2 linked regions of the Microbulbifer sp. GL-2 genome follow. The protein of the gene in region 1 interacts with the protein of each later gene in a pairwise test. Links are inferred from orthologs where the notes say so. Each region holds a gene or a part of one and is shown on either strand. Other genes may lie near its edges.

Region 1 (12,082 bases):
TCAGGTCTGCGGTCGACTCCATGCGCATGGGCGCGGCGGACTATATCGCCAAACCCTTTGATCACGATGAAATGATTGCCACTGTGCGCAGGGTTATCGGCAAGGCCGAACAGAGCCGCGCCCAGGCCCCCAAGGAAAAAGGTAACACTGGTACCATCGCCGGTATGATCGGTAGCAGCCAGGTGATGCGGGAGCTTTATGGGCGCATCCACAAAGTGGCACCTACCGATGCCACGGTGCTGGTACACGGCGAGACAGGTACCGGTAAAGAGCTGGTGGCGCGCGCCATCCACGAGGAGAGCCGCAGAGCTGGCAAGCCACTGATATCGGTCAACTGTGCCGCAATCCCCGAAACCCTGATCGAATCGGAACTATTCGGCTACGAGAAAGGCGCCTTTACCGGTGCGCAGAGCGCACGCGAGGGCTTGGTGGCGGCTGCCGATGGCGGCACCCTGTTCCTCGATGAAATCGGCGAGCTGCCTCTTGAAGCCCAGGCGCGTCTGCTGCGTGTAATCCAGGAAGGGGAAGTGCGTCCGATCGGCTCGATTGAATCGCGCAAGGTGAATGTGCGCCTGGTAACAGCCACCCACCGCAATCTGCGCCAGCTGGCGGCGGAGCGCAAGTTCCGTGAAGACCTCTACTACCGCATTAATGTGGTGCAAATGACACTGGCTCCGCTGCGCGAACGCGGCCGCGACGTGCTTGCACTAGCTGAACACCTGCTGGAACGATTCTGCACCAAAATTGAGCGCCCGTTACTGCGCCTCTCCCCAGAGGCGGTCCAGGCCGTTACCACTTACACTTGGCCTGGTAACGTGCGCGAGCTGGAAAACGCCATCCAGCGCGCAGTAATCCTCACCGACCGGGACAGCCGGGAAATTGACCACAAGACTTTGGATATTGATTTAGACCTGGTTCCGGTGGAAGAGACTAACGATCTACCACGCCCCAGGAGCCTGCATACAGACCCCCGTGAGGACTTGTCCCTGGAGGACTACTTCGCCCGTTTTGTGATCGAACACCAGGACACCATGAGTGAAACTGAGCTGGCCAAAAAGCTGGGGGTCAGCCGCAAGTGCCTGTGGGAGCGGCGCCAGAAGTTAGGCATCCCGCGCAAGAAGGCCCGCCGCAGTGCGGTTGCCGAAGCCTGATCTGTAACAATGGGGGCTTTCGCCCCTTCCCACCCGCAACATCCCCAACCAGCGCCGCGCATCTCTGGAACAACTTTGCCCTACCAGTGCACCCCCACACCCCTGTTTTCCCTTGTCGCCACAAGGTAACAAGCGGGGTAACAAGAGAAGTGTTACCCATAACGTCCTGCAAGTAACAAATGCCGCACCTTACGTAACGTAATAGGCCTGGAAAAAGTTCCGTCAAATTTCGTAAAGATTATAAACCATTGTTTTATAAGGATTTTTAAAAGTTGGCATACTAAATGCTTTATCTCTAGTACAAAAATTGAAAACGGCCAACAATAAAAATAAATGACCGTTAAAAGCCCTATAACTACTCAAAATAAGTGGGCGAAACATAATAAAAATAATGGGGAGGCCGACAAGAAAAGCAATGAGAGGCCAAAACCGCAAGAACAACAATAAACAATAACAATAAACCCAAAGAAAGAATAAAAATAACAACAAGCGCGTTGCAAACTGACTGAATTGTACCTGGGAGAGGGTGTTTGCTTGATAGCAAATTGATAGCGCAAGGAAGCCGCTGCCTTCATACTGGTAATAATAATTCCCATAATCTTTTCCCCAAACTTCCCGGCACCCGCAGATTGCGGGCGCATTCCTTTGCGTGTGTTAGAATCGCGCCCGCGAATCCGGTTCACCGACAACAGATGCCAATGGCACCCCTGGTTACGGACTTCGCGCCCTGGGCCCGCCCAGGTATATGAGGCCCCAGCAGTGCCGCAGAGAACCCCCTGGTCAGCAGGGGCAGAAACGCGCGGGTACCGAGCCTGCCGCCACCGGAAGTGTGGCCTGAGCACCAGCAGGGCTTTTCCGGTCATTTACGAATGGCAGCAGTCAAAACAGACAGCCGTATGCTCAACAATTTGATTAGTAGTATTAAACGCTGGCGCAAGCCGGCCAACAAAGGTCCCAGGGTTATCGCCCGCAACGATCACAATATCTCCCGCCGAGAGATCAGCCGCGCGGCCCTGACCGTAATGAAGCGTCTGCAAGAAGCCGGACATCAAGCCTATATTGTCGGCGGCGGAGTGCGTGACCTGATGCTGGGTGGCCACCCCAAGGACTTTGATGTCGCCACCGACGCCACTCCCGAACAGGCCAAGGAATTATTTCGCGGCGCGCGTATTGTGGGGCGGCGCTTCCGTATTCTGCATGCGCGCATCGGTCGCGAGGTTATCGAGGTAACCACATTCCGGGGGCATCACAGCGACGGGGAAGAGCATGAAGCAAGGCAGTCCGAGCACGGCATGCTGCTGCGTGACAATGTCTATGGCGACCTCGAGAGCGATGCCATGCGCCGTGACTTTACTGTCAACGCGCTCTACTACACCACCAGCGGTTTTGCCATCCACGACTACACCGGTGGTGTCGAGGATATCGAAAAGCGCCTGATCCGCATGATTGGCGAACCCAGCATTCGCTATAAAGAAGATCCGGTACGCATGCTGCGTGCAGTACGTTTTGCCGCCAAACTGGACTTCTCCATTGAAAGCAAAACTGAGGTGCCACTCCAAGAACTGGCTCCCCTGCTGCGCAATATCGCCCCAGCTCGTTTATTCGACGAGATACTCAAGCTACTGATGGGTGGCCATGGTGAACGCACTTTTGAGCTGCTGCACCGCTATCACTTGTGGCAGCACCTGTTTCCAGACAATGCTATCCAAATAGACAAGAGCCCCGAAGCCCTGGAACTGACCCGCCGCGCACTGCGCAATACCGACCGGCGTATCCAGGCAGATATGCGCGTTACACCGGCTTTCCTCTATGCAGCCCTGATGTGGCCAGCGGTAAATGAAGAACAGAAGAAGCTGGAAGACAAGGGCACTCCGGCAGCGCCAGCCCTGGCCCAGGCCTCCCAAAAAATTACCAGCAACCAGCTGGCCCATACTGCCATTCCCAAGCGTTTCTCTATTCCCATGCGCGAAATCTGGGATCTGCAACACCGCTTGCCTCAGCGTGGCGGCAGTCGCGCCCAACGGCAGATGGAACACCCTAGATTCCGCGCGGCCTACGACTTTTTATTACTGCGTGAAGAAAGTGGTGAGATTGAAGCAGGCCTGGGTAAATGGTGGACGGACTTTCAACAGGCCGATGAAGAGCAGCGCCAACAAATGGTGAGCAAGCTGCAACGCAGTGGCGGAGGCAGTCGCCGCGGCCGAAACTCTCGTGGCGGGCGTCGGCGCAGGCCCAAGGCCGCCGAATAATGGCAAGGGTTTTTATCGGGCTCGGCAGCAACCTGGCTGAGCCGCAAAAGCAGCTGCGCAGTGCCCTGGAGGCCATGGGCAAAATTCCCGACAGCTGCCTGCTGCGCTGCTCCAGCTTTTATCGCAGCGCCCCAATAGGCCCTGGCGAACAGCCGGACTATGTCAATGCAGTGGCCGAACTGGAAACCGCACTGTCACCCATTGATTTACTCGACCGCTTACAGTCCATTGAGGCTACCCATGGTCGAGAACGTTCGGTGCGCTGGGGAGCGCGAACCCTCGACCTGGACATACTACTGTTCGATGAGAGGCAAATAGAAGAAGTCCGCCTGCAAGTACCCCACCCACGCATGGCGGAGCGCAACTTCGTGCTGTTACCATTGGCAGAGCTGGAGCCCCAGTTGCTACTGCCTTCAGGCGAGTCATTGCACCAACTACTGCAAAACTGCCCCCATAATCGCCTGGATAAAATCTGATCAGACTCCAAATAGCACAATAAAAGTACTCGACTGGACGCCCTGCTTAATAGTACTTTGGCGCCTGCAGCCCATCAGGGAAGACGCCCCAACAAGAGGAGTCGAACACGTGGTTATCGACAACAGCGAAACCAATCCGTGTGAATTCGGCCTGTCGGACAGGACGCTGCCGAAGTTTATTGCCGTGGAAGGCAATATCGGCGTAGGTAAAACCACACTGGCCAAGAAACTGGCCACTACCTTCAATTACGACACCCTGCTGGAACAGCCCGAGGAAAACCCCTTCCTTGAGCGTTTTTACCGCGACCCACACAATGCTGCACTGCCAACCCAGCTGCACTTCCTGTTGCAGCGCTCCCAGCAAATCCAGGCCCTGCGCCAGGATGACCTGTTCGAGCCGGTGCGGGTGGCAGATTTCCTGATTGAAAAAGATCAGCTCTTTGCCCAGGTAACCCTGGATAAAGATGAACTGGCACTTTACCAACAAGTCTTCCAGCACCTCACCCTGGAGGCTCCCAAACCGGATCTGGTGATCTACCTGCAAGCGCCGATGGAGGTATTACAGGCACGTATCCGCAACCGCGGAATTCCCGCAGAGCGTGCCATCAGCAATGAATACCTTGAGACACTCAATGACGCCTACACCCAGTTTTTCCACTTCTACGACAGTTCGCCACTGCTGATTGTCAACAGTGAGGAAATCGATATTGTCGATAGCCCTAAGGATTACCGTCAGCTGGTCGAGTACATGCTCACAGTTACCAAAGGCCGGCACTACTACAACCCGGGAAGTTAATCGTTATGTATGCACCTTCTGAATTAGAAAAGCTCGTTAACGTTCAGACCTTGCGCAAGATGAAAGCCAACGGCGAGAAATTTATTACCGTTGCCCTTTACGATGCACCCATGGCTGCCATGGCTCAGAAGACTGGAGTGGAGACAGTACTGGTAGGCGACTCCCTGGGTATGACCGTACTCGGCTATGACAGCACAGTGCCGGTCACCATGGAGCAGATGATTTACCATGTGGAGGCGGTTGCACGCGGCAACAAGAAGTCCCTGATCATGGGGGATATGCCGTTTATGACCTATGCCACCCCGGAGCAAGCACTCGCCAATGCCACCCGTATCATGCAGGCCGGTGCCCACATGGTAAAAATTGAAGGTGGTGCCTGGCTCGCCGAAACTGTGAAAATGCTCACCGATCGTGGCATACCGGTTTGTTCCCACCTGGGTCTCACCCCTCAGTCGGTGCACAAGCTCGGTGGCTACCGGGTCCAGGGGCGCGATGAGCAACACGCTGAACAGATGCTGGAAGACGCCATCCTTCTGGATCAGGCCGGTGCCGATCTTCTGGTGCTCGAGTGTGTCCCCTCCGCACTGGCAAACCGTATTACCGAGACAGTTTCCATGCCCACCATCGGCATCGGCGCCGGGCGCGACACCGATGCACAGGTACTGGTGATCAATGACATCCTGGGCCTTACCGAACAACCGCCCAAGTTTTCCAAGAATTTTCTGGTGGAAGCTGAAGATATTCCCGGTGCACTGCGCAAATACGCCGAAGACGTTAAACTCGGCATATTCCCCGACGACTCACACTCTTTCAGTTAATATTCCATTTAACCGGGCGCTAAACGGTGCCCGGCAATCTCCCTGTCGGTCCCAATGAATGCAGCCCTCCCAGCGGTAACATTATGAATTTCGACCAACTTCTACTTGAGTGGCGTACAAACCAAGGCGCCGATACTGTACCTGCAGGTTGGACTCAGGGGCGCGCCACCTTTGGCGGCCTTGTAGCGGCTATGCTGCACGAAAATATGTCAGCAGAAGTTGCACAGGATAGCAGTCTGCGTTCTTTGACCCTGTCATTTGTGGCCCCGGTAGATACCGATGTTGTGCAAAGCTCTGCAGAGATTTTGCGTGCCGGGCGCTCCGTCACCCAGGTACAAGGACACCTGCGCCAGGGTGACGTAATCACCCTGGCGGGCCTCGCCAGCTTCGGCCGAGGAAGGGAATCCAGCATACTGGTCAATGGACCCATAGCACCGGAATATGCCCCGCCGGAGGAATGCACAGCCCTGCCCTATATCGAGGGTATAGTTCCCGAGTTTACACAGAAATTTGAATACCGCATCGCCCGTGGTCAATTGCCTTTCAGCGGCACAGAAGAAAAGCAATTGGGCGGCTGGGTGCGCTTTAAGGACGGCAGCGATGGCATCGCTGGCATAGGCCATCTACTGGCGCTAATCGATGCCTGGCCACCTGCCACTCTACCGATGCTAAAAACACCAGCACCTGCCAGCTCACTAACCTGGACAGTAGAGTTTATGGAACCACTGCCCAAACAGAGGGCCGATGATTGGTGGCAGTACCTTGCAGAAGTCGAGCAGGCGGAGGACGGTTATGCAGTGATCCAGGCCCGTCTATGGGACACCGACGGCAAGCTTGTTTCCCTATCCCGGCAAATGGTTACCATATTCGGCTAATCAAAATAGTTGACTACAGTGCTCCACGGATGGCGCTCGCTGACTCCCCCCACCACAGATGCTCAGTACATAAACATCAAGTCTTTCGCCATTTTCATTATCTTTTTAAAAAACGTATTTGAACGACATTCAATACAAAAAATAAAATAAAGAAAATCTTTTTTACTCCAATTTGTAATCTACGCTATCCATCATCGCCGGGGCTACAAAGCATCAAACCAAACTTTTGTACTCCCCCCCCCCTACAAGCAAAGATACCGAATTTGGAGAAAAATAATGATAAACAGAATATTTATGTCCCTGATCCTGCTAATCAGCCACCCGGTTTACGCAGCAGACTTTGAAGATGTTTGGGATGCCATCACCTCATGCAATTGGTTCGAATTTATTGGCGATGTCGATGACACTGGCACAAAAGACCTGGATGGTTACGAATACGGCGATACCAGCTTTGCCGATACCAACTCAGGAAATTTCGACATGATGGTGTACAACATGGATGGATTCCTGAAATGTATCGGGGGCAACAGTAAATCTGATTTTAAGCAGATTATTAGCTCTTTCGATAGTAATCCAACAGATCTTTGGCTGATGCAGGAGGTGTGGAATAAAACTAAGGCCAACTATCTGGATGACGACGATAAGCTCAGTAATGACACAGTCCCCTATCGTTCCAAACACTGGAAAGGTACTGGCACTACCTTTGGCAACGGTTTGCTAACCTTTTCAAAATTTCCTTTTGACAGGGACAACCGTAATGACAACGACTATTCCTTTACCACTTATGAGGAGGAAAACTTTAATAGGTGCGCGGGCAACGATTGTGATACCGAGAAAGGATTTACTGTGGCAAAAGTCGAGATAACTGAAAATTATCATGTGCATATATATAACACCCACATGGATGCCGGCCATCAAGATGAAGACTTGAGTGCCAAAGCTGAGCAACTCGACCAAATCGCCGATATGATCGTTGCACATTCAAATAATGCCACCGTCATTTTAGCGGGCGATTTCAATATGGCATTCGATGAGGACGATGATGGCTGGCGAGGAGTCAATTACCTGGCCTGGAAGGACTTTTTCGAGAAAACCGGTGGCAAACACGCCTGTCAATATATGCTTGCGGGCGCCGATACCAGTCTGGAATCCTGTGCCGACGAACTCCAAAACGATACCGATCACGTGGTGGTTATCAACAATAACCCCAGCTACACACTGGAAGTCACCAACTACTATATCGGCTCCCCTGAGTACTCGGGGCTGAGCGATCACGATCCAGTATTTGCAAATTTTTCCTGGGTTAAAAACTAGACATAATAAAAGCTTCTTCCCCCGGGGTGCGGAAGAAGCTTTACAGCCATTTTTTCCAGTAAAAAAATGCAATCTGAACAGTAAGTGCAATCACCGAAAGAATACAGAAAGCAAGAAAGCCCTCCCGAGCCTGAGCCCATGGAATTCCGCCGACGTTAATTCCAAATAGTCCGGTTAAAAAACTCAGGGGCAGAAAAACAGCTGCAACCATTGATAATAGATACATGCGACTGTTGAGCTGGTCCGAGTTACGATTTAGCAACTCCTCCTGGGCGATAGCCGCGCGCTCACGCACTGCATCGATATCGTCAATGTGCCGCTGTAAGCGCTCATTGATATCCGCTAGCAGGGAGTGGCTACTCTCATCGAACCAGGGCGCTGACTCCTGTTGCATACGCGATAAAACCTCTCTCTGCAGACACAGATAACGACGCAGTGCGATGGTTTTCTTACGAAACTGTACCAGAGTCGTTCCCAGTCCTTTCGCCGACCTGTCCAATAACTGGTCCTCCAGGTCATCTACTTTTTCTTCAAAATCCTCAACCCGGTCACTCATACGCAACACCAACAGGTCCGCAAGAGATACCACCAGCGCTGCAGCCCCCCGTGGTCCACAGCCACTGTGCAAGCGAGAAATTAAATCCTCCTCCGCCAGCAAGCGCCTCTTGCCGGTGCTGATCACCCGGTTTTCTTCAACCCATACACGAATAGAGACCCGATGTTCCGACCGTGATTTATGCTTCGGATCCATTCCACACATTGCCAGGAATAATCCATCCCCCACAGGCAGGGTGCGAGGCCTGATTTCTTTTGCCAGTAACGCCTCGGCGGCCACAGGTGGCAATCCACTATCGCGTATCCAGCGCGAGGATTCTTCATCTACACCATCGAAGTGAAGCCACATCAACCCCTGGCGGGGATGCCAGGACTCCACTTCAGACCAAGTCATTTCCCGGCCTGAGCCATTCCTGTCAAGCAAGGTTGCAAGAAGGTGCCCGGTTTCCATGGATATTGGTTTCCATTAGCAGTGCCTCCCCGATCCGAAGGAGGTTCCAAACAACCTTAAATTAGGCGCGCCCCATTGCGGTACTATAAAAAGCTGGGGCGCGCCGGCTTATCCCGAATGGCTTAGATGCGCCAGCTCCGCAGCATACTGTTCCCAGTTTTGCCCATCAAAGGACTTTACCTCTAGCCCCTGCGGGCGCTTATCCAGACAGCGTGCATTGAGGCTATAACCATCTGGGTTTGAACGCGGAATATAAAAGGATTTCACACCGCAATGACGACAAAAATAATGCTCGGCTACACCGGTATTAAAGGTGTAACAGCTCAATGCCTCTTTCCCGGCCACAAGTTCAAAATTTTCTGCAGGCACAATCAGGTGCAGGTAACCAAGCTTTTCACACATGGAGCAATTACAGGCATGAGCTACCAGAGGCTCATCACTGCTTCTATTGTACAGTGCATTAAAACGTACAGCGCCACAGTGACAACCTCCGCGCAGTTTGGTGGTTATTTTATCCATCAGTAGACTTTTCCAAGGTAAACAATGGACGTGCGTATAACAGGGAGAATACTGAGACAGCCAATAGAAGGTGGAACCAATTGGTACGCGCCATGCCTAACAATCGCGAAGAGCCTGTGCCAATTAATAGCCCATTTACTACCACTAGTAGTGCACCACCACCGAGCAACAGCGCCTGTTTGCGTGTGAGCCGGCCCGGCATTATTAACTCCAGCACAGCCACCAATAACCAGAGCAGCAAACCGAGGGCCGAATAGAGGTCAACCACCGCCCGTGACACCAGCATACCGCTCTCGCTCAAGGCTATTGCGCTGGCCAGGACCAGCACCATCACCACATAGGCCGGCGTTCGATTATCTGCTCCCCATGTCAATCCCAGTCGGGACCACAGTAGACCTATGCCGATTAGCAGGAAAGAGGCAAAGCCGGACAGCCTTGTGAGCGCCCGGTGCAATTCAGTAGTTCCGGGATCCATACCGTAGCGGTAAGCACCAACTAACGCTGCGAGGGCCATGCACAAAAGTGCAGCGACAATAATCAAGGCTGCAGATTGGAAGCGTGCACGAGTGAGGTACCAGTATTGATTGGCAATTAACAGACAGGCCAGCCCCAGTAGAAGATCGAGAAGCCAGAAATTAACCAAGGTTTTCCCCTTTTTTCTTTAAATTCTAACCGAAAAATCCCTGTGGCAAATGCTATAAGGGCCCGATTCTCCTTATTAAAAGACATAAAAAAACCCGGCTCAAGGCCGGGTTTTTCAGGTTTCTAAAGACTTACGCCTCTTCGGAACCCTGTTTCTCCTCTGCGGAAGCAGCCTGGTCGGCCTTGGCTTCCTTGATGGAGAGCTTGATACGTCCGCGCTGGTCCACGTCGAGCACCTTCACGAACACCTTCTGGCCTTCGCTCAGGTAGTCAGTTACCGCGTTGACACGCTCTTCAGCGATCTGGGAGATATGCACCAGGCCATCTTTGCCCGGCAGGAAGTTGACGAACGCGCCGAAGTCCACGATGCGTACCACGGTGCCCTCGTAGATTGCGCCGATCTCGGCTTCCGCAGTGATTTCCTCGATACGGGTAACCGCAGCTTCGAGGCTCTCACCGTCTTCGCCGAAGACCTTAATGCTGCCGTCATCTTCAATATCGATGGACGCGCCAGTTTCTTCGGTGATAGAGCGGATAGTTGCGCCGCCCTTACCGATAACGTCGCGAATCTTGTCCGGGTGGATCTTCAGGGTTGCGAAACGCGGAGCATTCTCGTTCACACTGGAACGGGACTCGCCGATCAGCTTGTTCATTTCCACGAGGATATGCAAACGCGCGTGCAGAGCCTGCTCCAGCGCAGTTTCCATGATCTCTTCAGTGATACCCTCGATCTTGATATCCATCTGCAGGGCAGTCACACCAGAAGCGGTACCGGCAACCTTAAAGTCCATATCACCCAGGTGATCTTCATCACCGAGGATATCGGTCAGGACTGCATAGCCTTCCTCTTCCTTCACCAGGCCCATGGCGATACCGGCAACCGGTGCCTTCAAGGGTACACCTGCATCCATCAGCGCAAGACTGGAGCCACACACGGAAGCCATGGAGCTGGAACCGTTGGACTCGGTGATTTCAGAAACCACCCGTAGAGTGTAAGGGAAGCTCTCCGGATCAGGCAGAACGGCAGCGATACCGCGACGGGCCAGACGACCATGGCCGATTTCACGGCGACCGGTAGCACCCACACGACCCGCTTCGCCTACGGAGTAGGGAGGGAAGTTGTAATGCAGCATAAAGTAATCTTTACGCTCGCCTTCCAGGGCATCGATAATCTGCGCATCGCGGGTAGCACCGAGAGTGGCAACAACCAGTGCCTGAGTTTCACCACGGGTGAACAGGGAGGAGCCATGGCCCTTCGGCAATACGCCAACTTCTACATTAATCGGGCGTACAGTCTTGGTATCGCGACCATCAATACGCGGTTCGCCACGCACTACTGCACCACGAACCGTTTTCTTTTCGAGCTTGCCGAAGTAGCTTTTTACATCACCGGCATCAACTTCTTCGCTCGCCAGGGCATCAGCCGCTTCATTGCGCAACTCGTTCAAGCGAGCGGTGCGCTGCTGCTTGTCAGTGATACGGTAAGCTTCGGCTACCTTGGTACCAAACTGGCTTTCCAGGGCCGCTTTCAGCTCGGTGTTTTCTGCTTCCGGTTGCCAGTTCCACTGGGGCTTGCCAGCTTCAGCTTTCAACTCTTCACAGACTTTTACTACCGCCTGCATTTCCTGGTGCGCATAGAGTACTGCACCCAGCATGATATCTTCCGGCAGCTCTTTCGCTTCCGATTCAACCATCAACACAGCATCTTTAGTGCCCGCAACCACCATATCCAGCTCAGAGGTTTTCAGAGCTTCGTAACCCGGGTTCAGCAGGTAGCCATCTTTTTGGGTATAGCCTACGCGCGCAGCGCCAATTGGGCCCGCAAAAGGAATACCGGAAACGGACAGAGCTGCGGAGGTGCCGATCATGCCGGCAATATCTGGATCCACGTCCTTCTCTGCAGACAGGACAGTGATCATCACCTGCACTTCATTCATGAAGCCCTTGGGGAACAGGGGACGGATCGGGCGATCGATCAGGCGCGAAGTCAAAGTTTCTTTTTCAGATGGGCGACCTTCACGCTTGAAGAAGCCGCCGGGAATTTTGCCAGCCGCGTAGGCTTTTTCCTGGTAATGCACGGACAGAGGGAAAAAGCCCTGATCAGGCTTGGCTTCTTTGGCACCTACAACGGTACACAGAACAACGGTTTCACCCATAGTGACCAAGGCTGCACCCGTCGCCTGGCGTGCAATGCGGCCAGTTTCGATAGTGACTTGGTGTTGTCCGTACTGGAAAG
Region 2 (5,899 bases), 2.4 Mb from region 1 along the record:
AAAAAAGTTCTCCGAAAGGTTTGGAGGTGCCCGGGAAACCCGGAACCAGCTCGGCCTCCCGATGCTGGAGGCCATCAATTCAAGGCAGGCGGAGTTCGCCTTCACACATTGTAAGGTTAGTCCTGGTCGCCGGTAAGCTGCCTGTAGGCTTCTACTGCGGCAATCTTCTCCGCGGCGCGACGGCTGTTGGCCTCTCCACGCACCGGCTGTGCCAGGCCACTGACCCGGCATTCAACAATAAAATGTTGGGCGTGTTCCATACCGGAGACATCCACTACGGAGTACTCCGGCAGCGGCTTCTTGCGACCCTGCAGCCATTCCTGCAAGCGAGTCTTAGGATCCTTCATTGTCTCCAGTGATAGCCCCTGCAACCGCGAGGCGAACCATTCCAATACCCTGGAACGCGCTGCTTCAAGGCCAGCATCCAGATAGATGGCACCGATCAGAGCCTCTACTGCATCGGCCAGAATAGAGGCGCGGCGAAAACCACCGCTCTTCATCTCACCTTCACCAAGGCGCAGGCAATCGCCAATATCCAGTTCACGAGCCAGTTTTGCCAGGGTCTCACCACTGACTAATTGTGCACGCAGGCGACTTAACTGCCCTTCCCGCCCCTCGGGAAATTGCTCGTAAAGCGCAGCCCCAATGGTGAAACCGAGGATCGAGTCGCCGAGGAATTCCAGGCGCTCATTGTTACGGCTGCCGTGGGAGCGATGCGTCAGCGCAAGCTCCAACAACTCACCCTGTTCAAACTTGTAGCCGAGACGCTTACACAGGCGTTCCAGTAAAAGATCAGTCACGTTTGCGGAATTGCTCCAGATCTACCAGCGGATCACAGCAAAGCTCCGGCTTGGCCGTATCGAGCTGCTTGTTAAATTTCATTACAACATCGACGTTGTAAACCAACGGTTGTCGCAATTCATAATTGATACTGACCACCGTACTCTTTGCGCCGCGAACGACTTGCAACGCCTCGGTAGGCGCACCGCGCACGTTGTTGATCAGGAAGAAGCGGCCCATCTCTTTCTTGATTTGGCCCACCGTCATATTTTCCAGCTCCGGGTTTTCACCCAGAGTTTTTAATGCTTCGTTGATATAACGCGCGTCTACATATGCCGGCGCCATTTTGGAAACGCAGGTCAGGGCAAAACCCAGTACAGCAATAACCAGTAACCAGCCCCAGTAACTCATACCGCGCTGGCGTCCCAATGAAACTTGGATAGCACTACCCATAATTATGCCCTCAATCCTTAATGCCAACGCAGTGTCGGCCAGTTCTCATTATTGGATGGAGCCTACACGTTTAAAGCTGGGCAAACTGAGCAATTTGTCCCAATGCATCCAGATGGCAAACGCCTTGCCCACCACATCGCGCTCGGGCACAAACCCCCAGGCGCGGCTGTCGAGACTGTTATCGCGGTTGTCCCCCATCATAAAGTAGTGCCCTTCCGGCACAGTACCGCTGAAGTTACCATATTCCCCGGGGGGGACATTCTTTGCCATCAGGTGACGTTGGCCGTAGAGGTTCTCCCACATAATCTCAACCTGCGGATTAACCGGTGGAAGCGCCTGTATCAACTCCTGCGGTGCCAGCTCCCCATTCACGTAGAGCACATTATTTTTCAGCTCAATTTTGTCACCGGGCAGGCCGATCACCCGCTTAATAAAATAGGTATCGTTCATGTGCGGTGGGAAAAATACCATTACATCGCCGCGCTGCGGCTCACCGATATTCACCACCTTGGTGCGAGAAACAGGCAATCGAAGGCCGTACTCGTATTTGTTCACCAGGATAAAGTCGCCGATCTGCAGAGTGGGCACCATCGAGGCTGATGGAATCTGGAAAGGCTCAACAATAAAGGAGCGCAATACAAACACGATGGCCAGGATCGGGAAAAACGACTTGGCGTATTCCACAACAACTGGATCTTCCTGCTGCTCCCCCACCCCTTTCTTGCGACGACGGGCGAAAAACAAGCTGTCAACCAGCCAGATTCCGCCGCTGATCACAACCAACCAGAGCAGAATCAGAGGTAAATTAATATCCATTACAAGTCTCTATTATCCTTGATCTCGATAGCGGGCAGAGCCGTTATTGATCCACTTTCAGCACTGCCAGGAAAGCCTCCTGGGGCACTTCCACACGGCCGAGCTGTTTCATACGGCGCTTACCCGCTTTCTGCTTTTCCAGCAGTTTCTTCTTACGGGTAATATCGCCACCATAACATTTTGCGGTCACATTCTTGCGCAGGGCTTTCACCGTGGTCCGCGATACCACTTGCCCACCAATCGCTGCCTGGATCGCCACATCAAACATCTGGCGGGGGATCAGCTCTTTCATTTTCTCGGCCATGGCACGCCCCTTCTGCTGGGCGTTTTCACGGTGAACAATCAGTGCCAGAGCATCGACACGGTCGCCATTAATCAGAATATCCAGGCGCACCAGCTTTGCCGCCTCGAAGCGCACAAAACTGTAGTCCAGCGAAGCAAAACCGCGACTCACAGATTTGAGGCGGTCGAAGAAGTCCATCACCACTTCACTCATCGGCAGCTCATAGCGCAGGGACACCTGTGAACCCACGTACTGCATATCCTTCTGGATTCCCCGCTTGTCCACACAGAGAGTAATCACGTTGCCGAGGTATTCCTGCGGCACCAGGATATTTACTTCTGCGATGGGCTCACGCATTTCCTCAATATTGCCCACATCCGGCAGGCGCGAGGGGTTATCCACCATCACCACCTCGCCATCGGTCTGCTCAACCTCATACACTACGGTGGGTGCGGTGGTGATCAGGTCAAGGTCGTATTCCCGCTCCAGGCGCTCCTGGATAATCTCCATGTGCAACATGCCGAGGAAGCCGCAGCGGAAACCAAAGCCAAGGGCGTCAGAAGTCTCCGGCTCATAGAACAGGGAGGCATCATTCAGGGACAGCTTTTCCAACGCATCGCGGAAGGCTTCATAGTCGTCGGAGCTAACCGGAAACAACCCTGCGTAAACCTGCGGTTTAACCTTCTGGAAGCCGGGCAACATTTCGATTTCATCGGCTCCCTTGGCATGGGTCAGGGTGTCGCCCACTGGCGCACCGTGGATATCCTTGATACCAGCCACTACAAAGCCCACTTCACCGGCGCGCAGTACGCCAGTTTCGTGACGCTTAGGGGTGAAGATTCCAACACTGTCCACCACGTGGGCGCGACCAATAGACTTGGTGACAATCTTGTCCTTGGTTTTCAAGGTGCCCTGCACCACGCGTACCAAGGACACCACTCCCAGATAGCTGTCGAACCAGGAGTCGATGATCAGTGCCTGCAGCGGCGCATCGACATCACCCTCTGGTGGCGGCACCAGGCGTATCAGATCCTCAAGGACATCCTCCACACCCAGGCCAGACTTGGCACTGCAGCGGGTCGCGTCGGCGGCATCAATACCGATAATATCCTCGATTTCCTCCGCCACTTTGTCCGGATCCGCCTGGGGCAGGTCCATCTTGTTGAGGACCGGGATTACTTCGAGCCCCTGCTCGATCGCTGTGTAGCAATTGGCGACCGACTGGGCTTCTACCCCCTGAGCCGCATCTACAACCAGGAGCGCTCCCTCACAGGCTGCCAAAGAGCGTGATACTTCATAGGAGAAGTCCACATGCCCCGGTGTATCAATAAAGTTCAACTGATAGGTCTTACCATTACGCGCCTTGTAATCGAGTGTTACGCTCTGCGCCTTGATAGTAATTCCACGCTCGCGCTCCAGCTCCATACTGTCCAGAACCTGTTCAGCCATCTCCCGACTGGAGAGGCCTCCACAGTCCTGGATAAAGCGGTCAGCCAGGGTAGATTTCCCGTGGTCGATATGGGCAATAATGGAGAAATTGCGGATATGAGAGAGATCTGTGGCCACTGCGGAATAAAAACCCTTGAAAAATCAATCGATTAGCCGGCAATCGTGCCAACTGTGTGGCGCAAGTCTAACAGAACTCATGCACAGAGGAGAGAGGCAGGTGACCCATTGGGCCACCATTCGCCTTTTGTGATTAGCTTTCGATCTTAATTGTACGGAAAGTTGACTGGCCCGCACGGAAGAAACGGATTGGCAGTAACTCGTCTTCAGGGAGGCCTTTGACCACAGTTTTGTAATCTTTTATGTCCCCCACTTCCTCGAATCCCAGCTGGGCGATGATATCGCCGCTACGCAGACCGGCCTTGGCACCGGGCTTGCCTGGGATCACCTGCTTAACAAGGACGCCAGTCTCCACATTCCAGCGCTGCTTCAGACCATCGGGAATCTCTTCTACCACGACTCCAAGGCGACCACCGATACTGGTAGCCGGATGATTAACGGCCTGGGTGCGCTCGCCATCAGAGCCTGGCAGGGCACCGACAATAACTTTCAACCTTTCGGATTTGCCCTTACGCATCAGCTCAACAGGCACCTCGGTACCGGGGCGGATCTGGCCAACCACATGGGGCAGATCACCGTGAACACCAATCTTACGGCCATCAAAGCTGGTAATCACATCACCGGCCTTAATACCTGCTTCTGCAGCCGGAGTGCCGGGACTCACCTGCTCGACCAGGGCACCAGAGGGCTTGCGGAGCCCCATCGCTTGAGCCATGTCGCGATCCACATTGCGAATACCCACACCGAGCCAGCCTCGATCAACACGCCCCTTCTCTTTCAACTGCGCCACAACATCTTGGGCCAGGCTTGCCGGAATGGCGAAGGACAGGCCAATGGAGCCGCCGCTGCGAGTATAAATCTGCGAATTGATACCAACGACTTCGCCCTCGAGATTAAACAGCGGACCGCCGGAGTTACCGGGGTTAATAGCTACATCAGTCTGGATAAAAGGCACGTAATTCTCGCGGCTCTCATTGGGAATGCTGCGGCCCATGGCGCTCACGATACCAGCACTGGCGGAGTAATCGAGGCCAAATGGCGAGCCAATCGCAACCACCCACTCCCCTACCTGCAGCTCCTCTGAATCTCCCCAGCGCACTGCAGACAGGTCATCGGCATCAATCTTGAGCAGGGCCAGGTCTGAACGTGCATCTTTACCGATGACTTCCGCCTCGTATTCGCGGCGATCAGTCAGGGTCACGGTCACTTTATCGGCACCATCAACCACGTGGTTATTGGTCACGATATAGCCATCTTCGGAGATGATAAAGCCAGAACCCATGCTGGCAACCGGGCGCTGCTGGCGACTGCGCGGCTCAAGCAGGTGGCGGAAAATGTCGGGTATTTCCTGCTGGAACTGTGGCGAGCTATTACCACGCGCCACCCGATTACGATCCACGGTGTTGATTTTCACCACCGCTGGCGAGTTGTCCTCAATGAGTTCGGTAAGTTCAGGTAGTCCGCGAGCACTGGCAGCGCCAGAAACCAAGAGACAAAGCACCAATAAATATTGTGTACAACGTTTAACCATAGGTTTGTTACCCCTAGTGATCCCTTCTAATATGAAACCATTGGAATTTGAGTCCCTTCCAGGGCTTGCCTTGGCTTACCGGCCCCTTTGGGGACATTTTGTAACGATTTAGTGGCACTACAGCCACGAAAGTTCTGCCGCCGTATGTAAATCTGTGTAAAGGGCTAGCGATGTCCATATTGCGCCCGCGACCCGAGCGCGGTCAATTTCACCTGCCCCGAGAACTGTATGGATACAGCGCACTCGGCGCCCCGCTATTTTATTTTCCCGCACAGTCCGGCGACAAGCATGGGCTGATTATGGCCGGCACTCACGGTGATGAAGTCGCCGCTGTAGTCGCCCTATCCTGTGCCCTGCGCGCACTGGCGTCAGGACAGCTCAAGCACCATGTGATACTGGCAGTTAACCCCGACGGCTGCCAACTGGGTACCCGCTGCAATGCCTGTGGCGTAGACCTCAACCGCAATTTT

What was found.
Region 2: the proteins of GL2_RS10665 (region 1) and lepA interact in binary tests that used the Escherichia coli proteins (3 or more experiments, as listed by UniProt). The link is inferred for Microbulbifer sp. GL-2 from one-to-one orthologs.

Annotation. Positions count from the first base shown.
Region 1 is NZ_AP019807.1:2,448,187-2,460,268, reverse strand. Bases 6,703-9,528 are described here. They hold GL2_RS10665 (zinc transporter ZntB), read right to left. Parts: upstream 8,686-9,528; coding sequence 7,720-8,685; downstream 6,703-7,719. Other genes in these bases: GL2_RS10655 (hypothetical protein), read right to left, coding at 9,197-9,528; GL2_RS10660 (GFA family protein), read right to left, coding at 8,794-9,204; GL2_RS10670 (endonuclease/exonuclease/phosphatase family protein), read left to right, coding at 6,703-7,679. Outside these bases: GL2_RS10700 (sigma-54 dependent transcriptional regulator), read left to right, coding at 1-1,151; polynucleotide adenylyltransferase PcnB, read left to right, coding at 2,021-3,400; folK (2-amino-4-hydroxy-6-hydroxymethyldihydropteridine diphosphokinase), read left to right, coding at 3,400-3,876; GL2_RS10685 (deoxynucleoside kinase), read left to right, coding at 3,986-4,672; panB (3-methyl-2-oxobutanoate hydroxymethyltransferase), read left to right, coding at 4,678-5,490; GL2_RS10675 (acyl-CoA thioesterase II), read left to right, coding at 5,574-6,365; more of GL2_RS10670, read left to right, coding at 6,642-6,702; more of GL2_RS10655, read right to left, coding at 9,529-9,847; pnp (polyribonucleotide nucleotidyltransferase), read right to left, coding at 9,978-12,082. UniProt on the Escherichia coli protein: Zinc transporter. Acts as a Zn(2+):proton symporter, which likely mediates zinc ion uptake. Purified ZntB reconstituted in liposomes also binds and transports Cd(2+), Ni(2+) and Co(2+).
Region 2 is NZ_AP019807.1:36,177-42,075, forward strand. Bases 1,496-4,433 are described here. They hold lepA (translation elongation factor 4), read right to left. Parts: upstream 3,899-4,433; coding sequence 2,093-3,898; downstream 1,496-2,092. Other genes in these bases: lepB (signal peptidase I), read right to left, coding at 1,496-2,049; GL2_RS00170 (DegQ family serine endoprotease), read right to left, coding at 4,032-4,433. Outside these bases: GTPase Era, read right to left, coding at 1-2; rnc (ribonuclease III), read right to left, coding at 117-800; GL2_RS00155 (DUF4845 domain-containing protein), read right to left, coding at 793-1,233; more of lepB, read right to left, coding at 1,282-1,495; more of GL2_RS00170, read right to left, coding at 4,434-5,429; murein tripeptide amidase MpaA, read left to right, coding at 5,600-5,899. UniProt on the Escherichia coli protein: Required for accurate and efficient protein synthesis under certain stress conditions. May act as a fidelity factor of the translation reaction, by catalyzing a one-codon backward translocation of tRNAs on improperly translocated ribosomes.